DNA from 3 places in the Rhizobium sp. 10N414 genome. Region 2 is predicted to be linked to each of the others. Evidence: predicted binding sites of a transcription regulator. Region 2 holds the regulator's gene; each other region holds the start of a gene.

Region 1 (4,171 bases), 120 kb from region 2:
CGCTTTGGTGCGCAATACATCATTCCGGTGCCGTTCGATCCGCGCCTGATCTCGGCGATCCCGGTTGCCGTGGCACAGGCAGCGATTGACAGCGGCGTAGCGCGCAAGCCGATTACAGATATGGCGGCCTATGCCCGCGAACTTTCCGGCCGCCGCGATCCCATCGCCTCGACGCTGGCGAGCCTCTACGAACGCGTTCGCCGCCGTCCAAAGCGGGTGGTTTTTGCCGAGGCCGAAGAAGAGCAGGTCATGCGTGCGGCAATGTCCTACGCAAACCAGGAGCTCGGCACGGCGATCCTGCTCGGCCGCGAAGACCTGATCCACCAGACCGCCGAGCGCGCCGGCATCGACCTCAATCGGCCGGGGCTGGAAATCGTCAACGCACGTATCTCCACCCGCGTCGAAACTTATATCGACTACCTCTATGCGCGCCTGCAGCGCAAAGGCTACCTGCATCGTGACGCACAGCGTCTGATCCATCAGGATCGCAACCACTTCGCCGCTTGCATGGTGGCGCTTGGTGACGCCGATGGGATGGTTACTGGTATCACCCGCAACTATTCGACGGCCCTGGAAGATGTGCGCCGCTGCATCGACATGAAACCCGGCCATCGGGTCATCGGCGTATCGATCGCGCTGTGCCGCGGCCGGACGGTGTTCGTCGCCGATACAGCGGTTCACGATATGCCGAACGCCGAGGAGCTCGCCGATATCGCTGTCGAGGCCGCAGGCTTTGCGCGCCGCATGGGCTATCAGCCGCGCGTCGCCATGCTTGCCTATTCGACCTTCGGTCATCCATCGGGCGAACGCTCCGAGCGTGTGCGCGAGGCGGTGAAAATCCTCGACAAGCGCCGCCTCGATTTCGAGTATGACGGCGAGATGGCGGCCGACGTGGCGCTGAACCGCAAGGTCATGGAGCAGTATCCGTTCTGCCGCCTGTCCGGCCCGGCCAACGTGCTCGTCATGCCGGCCTTTCACTCAGCCTCGATCTCCACGAAGATGCTGCAGGAGCTTGGCGGTTCGACTGTCATCGGCCCGATCCTCGTCGGCCTCGACAAGGCCGTTCAGATCACTTCGATGGGCGCAAAGGATTCCGACATCGTCAACATGGCGGCGATCGCCGCCTATACGGCTGGATCGTGAAATAAAAACGGAGCGGGAGGCATCCTCCCGCTCCGTCTTCCATCTGCTTGAAAGTCAGCTCGCGAAACGACCGGCGTCGGCGCCGTAGTAGTTCAGGTAGCGATCGGAAATGCTGGCGATCGGCAACACGATCAGGACATCCGTCGTATTGAAGGCCTTGTCGACCACGGCGGTCGAACCGACCATGGCGCCGAGGCGCAGGTAACCCTTGATCAACGGCGGCAGTGCCATCAGCGCCCGCTTCGGGTTGATGGCTTCGGCCGGCATCAGATCCATGTCGCGCGCAAGGTGCGGAAGAGCGGCGACGGCCCACTCATCCTTCGCGGCGACGTTGTGATGCAGGAAGGACAGTGCCAGCGCATGGCTTTCCGGGTGGATGCCCGGGAAGGAGGCGCAACCGAACATGGCGCCCATGCCATGCTTCAGCGCATAGGCCCAGTTGCCCTGCCACAGAAGCTCGACCGTGCGCTTGGTGCGGTAGTCGGGCAGCACACAGGAGCGGCCGAGTTCCATGAACCGTTTGTCCGGATGGCGAGCAAGCAGCTCGTCGATGGCGAATTCCGAAGCCGAGTAAAAGCCGCCGTTCGCCATCGCGACTTCCTGTCGCAGCAGGCGATAGGTGCCGACGATCTGGTCCTCGCCGTCACCCTCGATCGAGCGGTCGAGCACGAGCAAATGATCGCAGAACGTGTCGTAGGAATCGAAATCGCGCTTGCGGCGCATGGCCTCCGGCGAAAGCTGTGCCCCCATTTCTTCGACGAAGACGCGGAAGCGGACGGCCTGGGCGGCATCGATCTCGCTGGCCGTTCGGGCAAGGCGAGTTTCGAGATTGCCGATGCGGCCGAGAACGTCGCCTTCCTTTAGCGCAAGCGTGGTCGATGGCCGGGGGGTCTCGGCGACAGCGTCACAGTTGAGGGCGTCTGCTGACATGGCGATTCTCCCGTTGCCGGCTTTTGACACGCCATAAAACACTTATATGCGACAGGAAAGTGACATCATATAGCCGCCATACGCAAGAAGCGTGCCGGTTATTTGATGGCTACCGCGCTTCCACGCGGCGGGCCGAAAGCGCAGCAACAGCTTGGACTTCCGTCAGCAACCTTATCGGGTCAACCGGCTTTACCATGACGCGGTTTGCACCATTCAGCAAGACTTGTCTACGGGATTCATCGCGCTTGTCGGCGGTGAGCACGAGGATCGGAACAGGCGGAAGATCGAGCCGGCGTTCGTGCCCGCGTAGCCGGCCAAGCATGTCGATGCCGTCGCCTCCTGGCATGGAAAGGTCGCTGATGACAATGTCAGGGCGCACGCTTCCCTCCGACAGCGCGGCGTCGAGCAGCGTCTCGAAGTGCTCGACGTGCTCGACGGTATGACCGGCTTTTTCGAGCATGGCGCGAATGAGCATCGCGTTGATCGGGTCGTCTTCCGCCAGCAGGATACGCAGCCCACTCTGGATTCCCGCTTCCGGAATGGCAACGCTGAAACCGGGCTGGTTATCGTTCAACGCATCGCGCTTCTCCATGCCGCGCATCCGTCCACGCAGCACGTCGATCAGCGATTGCTCGCGCAGCGGCCGTATCAGCCACGCGTCGAATAGGTCGAGCGGATGGGCGTTGCGCTCCTCGGGGTTGACCAGGAAGATTTTGCGCAGTCCCAGTGCCGCGATTTCAGCACGGTCGGCAAGGTGCTCGGCGAACTCCGTCGACATCCGGTGGTCGACGATGATGTCGGTTGGCCTGCGGTCGCCCGCAGCCATGGCGAGCAACATGTCATGGGCGCTCGCACCGTCGGTGACCAGGTGGCAATCGCCGCCGAGCGTTGCGATCGTCTCCGATATCGCTTTGCGCGCCGAACCGGCCGGTGCCAGCAGCAGCACGACGCTGCCTGCAAGCACGGCCTTGTGGCGACTGCGGCGTTCCTCCGGAATGGCGATCGGAAAGCGGATGCTGAACTCGCTACCGGCTCCCTTTTCGCTTGTCACCGTAAGTGTGCCGCCAAATTCGCGCATGATGCGGGCGGAGATGGAGAGACCAAGCCCTGTCCCGGCGCTCTTCTCGACCAGCGTTCCGCCCTGCTCGAATTCGCCGAAGATGCGGTTTTGTTCTTCCTCGGTCATGCCGGGGCCGGTGTCGGTGACACTGATCAGCACGTTGTTCGCCTGCAGCGATGCCTGGACGAAAACGCCGCCCGCCTGCGTGAATTTCACGGCGTTGCCGATCACGTTGAACAGGATCTGACGCAGGCGCGCCGGATCGAAGCTCATCATGTCTGGAAGGTCGGAGGATACCGTTGTCCCAATCTCGATGCCCTTTTCATGGGCGCGGTGGGCCAGCATTTCGACGACGCTTTCAAGGAGTTTGCGCAGCGATTCTGCGCGGGGGCGCAATTGGAAACGACCGACCTCGATGGTCGAGAAGTCTAGGAGGTCCTCGACCAGCTGCGTCAGCGCATAGCCGGATTGGCGGATGCCCGTCAGATAGTTCTGCTGTTCCTGCGTCAGCCGTGTCTCGGTCAGCAGATGCGTCATGCCGAGGATGCCGGACAGCGGAGTGCGGATTTCATGGCTGACCGTGGCAAGCAGGCGTGATTTGGCTGCGCTGTTGTACTCGGCCTTCTGCCGGGCCTCCTCGCGGGCTTGTGCGGTCAGCCGTTCGTCGGTGATATCGCGAGCGATGCTCTGCAGCAGGAGCCGTCCGTCGGCGGGGTCGCGGGTAACGACGTCACGCCAGAAAAAGATGCGTTGGCCTTCCGGCGTCGAGATCTCCACCTCGAAGCGATGCGGTGCCGAGCCCGGTCGAAAGGCGATGCCAATCTCCTCACACGTCAGTCCCTCTGGATTGAGCCTGCCGGTCAGCCGACGAAATGCCTCGTTGGCGCCAACGATGCGCCGATCCATGTTCCGTGTGACGGTAATGTCGCCAAGCGCGTCGTGGATCTCCGCAAAGAGAGCCGCCCTCTGGCTCCATGCGGATGAAACGCCGGTGAGGTGTTTCCGCAACGGGCGTTGTCTGGTGGTTGCGAGCATCGC
Region 2 (4,171 bases):
GATCAGAAGATGAACACCATTCCCTACAAGATGATCGGCCAGGACGTCTCCGTTTACTACGGCGAGAAGCGCGCGCTGTTCGACGTGAAGCTGAACATCCGTGAAAACACGGTGACCGCCCTGATTGGCCCATCCGGTTGCGGCAAGTCCACCTTCCTGCGCAGCCTGAACCGCATGAACGACACGATCGACGGTTGCCGCGTCACTGGCAAGATCACGCTCGATGGCGAAGATATCTACGATCCGGATATCGACGTTGTGGAGCTTCGCGCGCGTGTAGGCATGGTGTTCCAGAAGCCCAACCCGTTCCCGAAGACGATCTACGAAAACGTCGCCTACGGTCCGCGTATCCATGGGCTCGCCAAGTCGAAGGCCGACATGGACCAGATCGTCGAACACAGCCTGCAGCGCGCCGGCCTCTGGAATGAGGTGAAGGATCGCGTTCACGAAGCTGGCACCGGTCTTTCCGGTGGTCAGCAGCAGCGCCTCTGCATCGCCCGCGCCGTCGCCGTCAGCCCCGAAGTCATCCTGATGGACGAGCCATGCTCGGCACTCGATCCGATTGCAACGGCCAAGGTCGAGGAGCTCATCCACGAGCTCCGCGAGAACTACACGATTGTCATCGTGACGCACTCGATGCAGCAGGCCGCCCGTGTTTCGCAGCGCACAGCCATGTTCCACCTTGGCAACCTCGTCGAGGAGAATGACACCGACAAGATGTTCACCAACCCGGACGATCCGCGCACCCAGGACTACATCATGGGCCGCTTCGGTTGATCGGCCGTCTCGGTAGCACTTACGATATTCAAGGATGAGCCCTATGGCATCGACACATATCTTTTCTGCCTACGACGATGATTTGAAGTTCCTGTCCCGCCGTATCTCGGAAATGGGCGGCTTGGCCGAGCAGATGGTCTCGGATGCCGTACGCGCGCTCGTAAACGGCGATACGGCTCTTGCCCAGAAGGTCATCTCGGACGATGTGATCCTCGACCACGCGGAGCGCGAGATCGGCGACAAGGCGATCGTCACGATCGCCCGCCGCCAGCCCATGGCGGCCGATCTTCGCGAGATCATGGGCTCCATCCGCATCGCGGCAGACCTGGAGCGCGTCGGCGACCTGGGCAAGAACACTGCCAAGCGCGTCATTGCCGTACAGAGCGCCGGCGTGCCGCGCAAGCTCGCCCGCGGCCTCGAGCACCTGTCCGAGCTCGCCCTCGTCCAACTCAAGGAAGTCCTCGACGTCTACACGAGCCGTGCTGCCGACAAAGCAAAATCGGTCCGTGAGCGCGACGAGGAAATCGACGCGATGTACACCTCGCTGTTCCGTGAAATGCTCACCTACATGATGGAAGATCCGCGCAACATCACCAGCTGCACGCATCTTCTGTTCTGCGCCAAGAACATCGAGCGCATCGGCGACCACGCCACCAACATTGCCGAAACGATCTACTACATGGCCACCGGTGCCCAGCCGGAAGGCGAACGTCCGAAGGACGATACCGCCAACACCGTCGGCGCAGTCACTGAATAGTCATTCCGCGACCGCGCCCCCAGGAGACCGAAACGAATGATCCCTAAAGTAGCTGTCGTTGAAGACGAAGAAGCGCTGAGCGTGCTTCTCCGCTATAACCTTGAGGCCGAAGGCTTTGAGGTCGATACCATCCTGCGCGGCGACGAGGCCGAGATCCGGCTTCAGGAACGCACGCCGGACCTTCTCATCCTCGATTGGATGTTGCCGGGCGTGTCTGGCATCGAGCTCTGCCGCCGCCTGCGCATGCGGCCGGAAACCGAGCGCCTGCCGATCATCATGCTGACCGCCCGTGGCGAGGAAAGCGAACGGGTTCGCGGCCTCTCGACCGGTGCTGACGATTACGTCGTCAAGCCGTTCTCGACGCCGGAGCTTGTCGCTCGCGTCAAGGCGATGCTGCGTCGTGCCAAGCCCGAGGTGCTCTCGACGCTGCTGAAGTGCGGCGATATCGAGCTGGATCGCGAGACGCACCGCGTTCACCGCAAGAGCCGCGAAGTCCGCCTCGGCCCGACCGAATTCCGCCTTCTCGAGTTCTTGATGGCATCGCCCGGCCGCGTCTTCTCGCGCTCGCAGTTGCTCGACGGCGTCTGGGGTCACGACATCTATGTCGACGAGCGTACTGTTGACGTCCATGTCGGCCGCCTGCGCAAGGCTTTGAACTTGCCCAACATGCAGGACGTCATCCGCACCGTGCGCGGTGCCGGCTATTCGATGGAAGCCTGATCCTTTCAGGCGAGAGCCTGAGAGGTCTTTCCCTTACAACGAAAAACGGGCCCGCGAGGGCCCGTTTTCTTTATTCCTTATCCGGCTTCCGGGTCAGGCGACCCGGTTAGCGGCCTTGCGGCGCTCGTTGACCGGCTGGTAGGCCATGCGCTGATGATACGTGCAATACGGGGAAGAGTCCGGGGACTCGCAACCGCAGAAGTGGAAGTCGTCATTGAGCGGATCGCCGACCGGCCACTTGCAGGTGCGCTCGGTGAGCTCGGTGAGGCCAAGGCGGCGAGAAATCGGAACGATTACATTTGCGGCCGGACGGAAGCGGACTTCCTCCACCGTATCGATTTCGATCTCTTCCTTGAGCATCGTCGCGCCCTGTTGGCGGGTAACGGTGCGTGTGGTGATCCGCGAGGCGTAGTTCGTGGCGCGGGGCGCCGAAGTCGTGCGCTTGGGGGTTCTGACGGTGGTCGTCGAACCGCCGGCCTTGGCACGGCCGGGCAGACTCAAACGATGGACTTTACCAATGACGGCGTTACGACTTACACCGCCAAGTTGTGCTGCGATCTGGCTGGCGCTCAGGCCTTCGGACCACAGCTTCTTCAGTTTTTCAACGCGCTCGTCTGTCCAGTTCATGCCCCTGTCTCCGCCTTATTAGCGTTGGTGTAGGCAGAATCCTTCACCGTTGCCACGGACGTATCCGAGGCAAGAAACGCTTACTCAAATTTTGGTGACTAGTTCCGCCGCATGCAGCCTAGTAATTGAGTTTTAACCTAGTGTGAGGCCGACTCCGTGACAAGAGTCGGTTGAATCTCGGGGAATCGATTTTCAAGTTTTCCCCAACTTGCTGGGCGTGAGAGTCATTTATGCAACATAGTTGTTGATAGGTCGAGCGCCTCGGGATGGCTGCTTGACGCATGCAGCGAAACCTCAGTTTTGTTGACATTGCAGTGCGAAAAGTAAATAGTGCTGCTCGCCGCCGAAAGGCGGCATTTTTAATTTTCCGGACCTGCTTTCCTTAGCCGGAGTCCGGCTGCTGATGATTGCTGATAGGAGATCGCGCCATGGCTGAAGCCGCGCTTTACGACACCTACTCTCGTGCCCCGCTGCGGTTCGAGCGAGGAGAAGGCGTGTGGCTGATCAGCGAAACGGGCGAGCGATATCTTGATTTCGGCGCGGGCGTTGCCGTCACCTCCGTTGGCCACAGCCATCCGCATGTGGTTGGCGCGCTGAAGGAGCAGGCCGACAAGGTCTGGCATCTGTCCAACATCTATGAGATCCCGGGTCAGGAAACACTGGCAAAGCGGCTGACCGATGCGACCTTCGCCGATAAGGTGTTCTTCACGAACTCCGGCGCGGAAGCCTTGGAATGCGCGATCAAGACCGCGCGCCGCTATCAGTTTTCCAAGGGCCATCCCGAGCGGTTCCATATTATCACCTTTGAAGGCGCCTTCCATGGCCGTACGCTGGCGACGATTGCCGCCGGTGGCCAGGAGAAATACCTCGAAGGCTTCGGTCCCAAGGCGCCTGGCTTCGATCAGGTGCCGTTCGGTGATCTCGATGCAGTCCGCAGCGCCATCACAAATGAAACGGCCGCGATCCTCATCGAACCTATTCAGGGGGAAGGCGGCGTCCGCCCGGCGACGAACGAGTTCCTGAAGGCACTTCGCGCGATCTGCGACGAGCATGGTCTGCTGCTGATTTTCGATGAAGTGCAGACCGGCATGGGCCGCACGGGCAAGCTCTTTGCGCATGAGTGGTCAGGCGCTACCCCCGATATCATGGCGGTTGCCAAGGGCATCGGCGGCGGCTTCCCGCTCGGAGCCTGCCTTGCCACGGCAGAGGCCGCTTCCGGCATGAAGGCCGGCACGCATGGCTCCACTTATGGCGGCAATCCGCTCGCCATGGCAGTTGGCAGTGCCGTGC
Region 3 (4,171 bases), 290 kb from region 2:
GCGGGACGTAGTCAGAGGACAGAACGTCGAGCACGCCGCATTCGGCGAGATCGCGGGCGGCGATATTGCCGGAATGCGACTTGCCACGAACGATGTTCGGGGCGCCCATCAGAACGCTCATGCCATGCTCGTGCGACGCCTTGGCGGCGTCGAAGCTGGTCGGGAATTCGGCAAGGCGAACGCCGTTCTCGATAGCCTCGTCGACATGGGCGAGCGTCGCGTCGTCGTGGCTGGCGACGGTGATGCCGCGCTCGGCGCAGACCTTGGAAATGGCCGTGCGGTGCGGCGTGGAATTGCGGTCAGATTCGGACACGCGACGATCGACGAACTTGGCGAACTCCGCATCGGAGAGACCGCGCTTCTTCTGGTAGTAGAAGATGTACTGGTCCATCGTCTGGAACTGCCGCTGTCCGGGCGCGTGGTCCATCAGCGAGACAAGACGGACATAGGGATCGTTCTCGAAATCGGCGAAGTGCTGCAGCACGTTGTCGGCAGAGACCTCGCAGCGCAGGTGAAGCAGGTGCTCTGCACGCAGGCGGCCCTCCTGCTCGGCCTTCTGGATCGCATCGGCCATCTCGCGCATCTCGCCATGCTCGAAGCCGCCGTCCTCGTCAGCGCCCATGCGCAGGCAGTCGAAAACCGTGGTGATGCCTGAGGTGACGATCTGTGCGTCGTGCGCCTGGATCGCCGCCGTCTTGTGCCAGCGCAGGCCGGGACGCGGCGAATAGTGACCTTCCAGATGGTCGGTGTGCAGTTCGACGAGACCCGGGATCAGATAATCGCCTTCGAAATCCTCACCCACGCGGGAACTGCCCGTCGAGATATCGGCGATCTTGCCATCGCGGACGAGGACCGATCCTTCAACGATCTCATTCTCGAGAACGATGCGGGCATTTGAGAAGACTGTTTCTTTGGTCATCGAATATGGTCTTTCAATTTTTAGCGCCGGCGAGCGGCCACCAGGAATGGGCTTTGAACGGCGCGCCCCGCGCCTCCTCGACGAAAACGGCAAGGCCACTAATGGGGAGCGGGCGGCCGATAAAGGCGGCGAAACGCTCCGCCAGAATGGCCTTCATCACGCCTGCACGCTCCTGCGGCACCTGGCCGGTCAGCGTCATGTGGAACCCGAAATCATCCATCACATAGGGATAGCCCCAGCGCAACAGATTGGCCCTCTGGCTTTCGCTCAGTTTCTCCGGGTTGCGGCGCGCTATATCCGCATCCGACAACGCGGCGCGAAACGGTTCGAAGGATTTTACCACCGTGGCGGCGAAATCCTGAAGCGGCGGATGCAGAAAAGCGGGCACCAGCGCAAAGAATTTACCCAACTGCCCAAGCACCAGCTCGGGAATCTCAAAGGCGGACGTGCGGGCGGCGAAATCCTCGACCACCTGGATCAGGTCCTTTTCGGTGACGGAGGCGGCCAGATGGAACGGTGCCTTGATCGTCGCGTGGAAAGCGTAGCGGCGAGGATCGGCTGTCAGTTCGAACTGCTCGGCGGCTGGCAGGTCCGGACAATCGGGAGCCGGATAAATTTTGCCGGTGAAGGCATCGCGGCCGAGCCAGAGCGCGGCCGTGCCGTTCAAGGGGTCATCCTTCGGCGGCGTGAAATAGAGTGCGTAGCGCAAGGCTCTTATCCTGGGAATCGTTCGGAGTGCGGTCGCAGTCTTCAGTGATTTGACCACGACCGCAAGCTGGCTTCCGGCTAAAAGATTTCCGTGACAGAATGATGATGGTCCTGAACGATCCCGCGCTTTTTCAGTGGGCCTTGGTCCCCATCAGACGGTGACGCAGGGCGTTCGACGCCATGTCGAACAGGAACACGACGATCAGGATCAGCAGCACCATGTAGGCGACGTTTTCCCAGTTCGCGTTGGTGCGCATCGCTTCCCACAGCTTGAGACCGATGCCGCCAGCACCAACCGCGCCGATGATCGTCGCGCCGCGTACGTTCGATTCCCACTGGTAGAGCGTCTGGCTGACGAAGACCGGGACGATCTGCGGGATGATGCCGTAGCGATGGGTGAGCACGGTGGAGGCACCGGTCGACTTGATGCCTTCGCGCGGCTTGTTGTCGACGTTTTCCAGGCCCTCGGAATAGAGCTTACCGAGCGTGCCCGTTTCCGTGAGGAAAATCGCGCCGGAGCCGGCCAAGGGACCGGGACCGAAGGCGCGGGTCAGAAAGAGCGCCCAGATCAACATGTCGACCGAGCGCAGGAAATCAAAGAACCGCTTCAGGACCTGGTTCAGGACCTTGTTCGGGGTGATATTGCGCGCAGCCAGAAAGGCCAGCGGGAAAGCAAGCAACGCGCCGAGCAGCGTTCCCAGAAAGGCCATCACGATGGTCTGGAACAGCTTGGTCCAGACGTCGCCATGCTGCCAGGCGCTGTTGTGCCAGATATTATCGAAGGCAAGCGACAGGTTGGACTGACCGGGCTTCAGGTCCGGACCCGAAACGATCAGGCTGATAACCTCGGTCGCTGGCTTGTCGAAGAACGGCGACTGCGTGTCGAAGACAAAATTCGCCCAACCGAGGAAGCGCTTGCGGACTTTCACGCGATCGACCGAGATGCTGACATCGCCGGCGAATCCGAGATCGGCAAGGACGTTGTCATCGTAGACCGTCATCCAGGCCGGGACCGGGCCCACGACCTTCGGGGCGCCGCTGGAGAAGTCCACCGGCACGCTGATGCCATGGGCAGTGACAACCGTTTCCTTGCTGGAGATCGTGACCGTGCGGCTTGTGCCCCTGACGGAGGCTGTGAGGCTGCCATCGGGATTGCTCACAACCCAGTCGGGATGCGGATCGTCGCCGAGCGGCGAGAAGCGCGGATACTTGACCGTAATGCCATCATCACCGATGCGGAACTCAGGCTGCACGTCATAGCTGACCCATTGGCTGAGATAGAGGCCGACGCGCTCCCAGTGAGCTTCGGCAAGCAGCTTCGGCAGGTCGAAGAACCAGGTCGCGTAAAGCGCATAGACGAGAGTCGCGATCACGATCATCAGGCCGCCGAAGCGCTGCTTGAAGGACCGTTTGAAATATTCCGGATAGCGCTGCTCGATCTCGTGCATCCGGTTGGCGTCGATCACCGTCATGGCGGACCTCAATGCTGCAAAAGGAAGGCGTGCTCGCCGACGAGGCGGCGGCGCAGCCATGCGGAGAACTGGTCGACCGCAACGATGGTGATGAAAAGCAGGAGAACGAGCGCCATCGTCTTGGCGCCGAATCCACGCGAAATGGAGAGCTTCAGCTCCTCGCCGATACCGCCGCCGCCGACCGCGCCGATGATGGTGGAGGCGCGGACGTTGATCTCGAGGCGAAGGAGTGCGTAGGAAACGAAGTTCGGCATGACCTGCGGCAGGGCAGCGAAGCGGACACGCTCCGACCAGCTGGCGCCGACGGCTTTCATGCCTTCATCCGGCTTCATGTCGATGTTTTCGACGACCTCATAGAAGAGTTTGCCGAGCGCCCCGATAGTGTGCAGGCTGACCGCGATGATCGCGGCAACCGGACCGATCGACAGGATGGCCGAAAACAGGCCGGCGATGACGATCTCGGGGAAGGCACGTAGGAATTCCGTCAGACGCTTGGCGACGATGCGCAGCGGATTGGATGGTGCCAGATTGCGGGCCACGAGAAAGCTCAGCGGCACGGCGAAAATGAAGCCGATCAGGGTGGAGACGAGCGCGACATTGATCGTGATGATCATCAGCTCGAAATATTCGGGGATATAGAAACCGCCCCAGACATAAACCCGGCCCTCGGCGAAATTGTACTCCTCGCCGGTCTTCTGGATCGGGCTTGCGACATCGAACAGGGCGCGCCAGACGTCATTCCAATCCTTGGGAATGAGCCAGCTCAGAAAATCGAAGAGATGCGGCAGGCGCTCGAAGAAATGGCCGGCATTGCTTTCGTCCGCGAACCGTACCGAGGCGACAAAGGCAGCCAGCAGGATCACCAGCCCGAGACCGGTATAGAGGCGACGGCGGGCCACCATCTTGCTCCAGGCGTCACCGATTTCACTTGCGCTTTGCTGGACGGCGGGCGCTTGGGCGTTGGGATCGGCAAAAGTCATGAAGGGTGTCCGCTTTCTTCGCAGGAAAAAGGGCGGCTTGTGACGGCCGCCCTCCAACTGTCAGCATCGATCAACCGCCGATGGCAGCCTTA

What was found. The regulator PhoB, encoded in region 2, activates phosphate uptake and scavenging genes when phosphate is short. The targets are predictions, from matches to a motif close to TGTCATNNANCTGTCAT.
Region 1: a site for PhoB is predicted at 2,122-2,138, ahead of olsB (l-ornithine N(alpha)-acyltransferase). Genes of this name have one in related genera too.
Region 3: a site for PhoB is predicted at 1,719-1,735, ahead of AC1DE4_RS02165 (DUF1045 domain-containing protein). Genes of this name have one in related genera too.

Annotation. Positions count from the first base shown of each region.
Region 1 is NZ_JBFTIN010000001.1:262,465-266,635, reverse strand. It holds gene AC1DE4_RS01335 (NADP-dependent malic enzyme) at 1-1,143, shown strand, start outside; gene olsB (l-ornithine N(alpha)-acyltransferase) at 1,198-2,073, opposite strand; gene AC1DE4_RS01325 (hybrid sensor histidine kinase/response regulator) at 2,183-4,171, opposite strand, start outside.
Region 2 is NZ_JBFTIN010000001.1:141,433-145,603, reverse strand. It holds gene pstB (phosphate ABC transporter ATP-binding protein PstB) at 1-777, shown strand, start outside; gene phoU (phosphate signaling complex protein PhoU) at 821-1,534, shown strand; gene phoB (phosphate regulon transcriptional regulator PhoB) at 1,571-2,254, shown strand; gene AC1DE4_RS00745 (GcrA family cell cycle regulator) at 2,348-2,881, opposite strand; gene AC1DE4_RS00740 (aspartate aminotransferase family protein) at 3,310-4,171, shown strand, end outside.
Region 3 is NZ_JBFTIN010000001.1:433,285-437,455, forward strand. It holds gene AC1DE4_RS02160 (alpha-D-ribose 1-methylphosphonate 5-triphosphate diphosphatase) at 1-919, opposite strand, end outside; gene AC1DE4_RS02165 (DUF1045 domain-containing protein) at 933-1,628, opposite strand; gene phnE (phosphonate ABC transporter, permease protein PhnE) at 1,759-3,099, opposite strand; gene phnE (phosphonate ABC transporter, permease protein PhnE) at 3,108-4,079, opposite strand; gene phnD (phosphonate ABC transporter substrate-binding protein) at 4,150-4,171, opposite strand, start outside.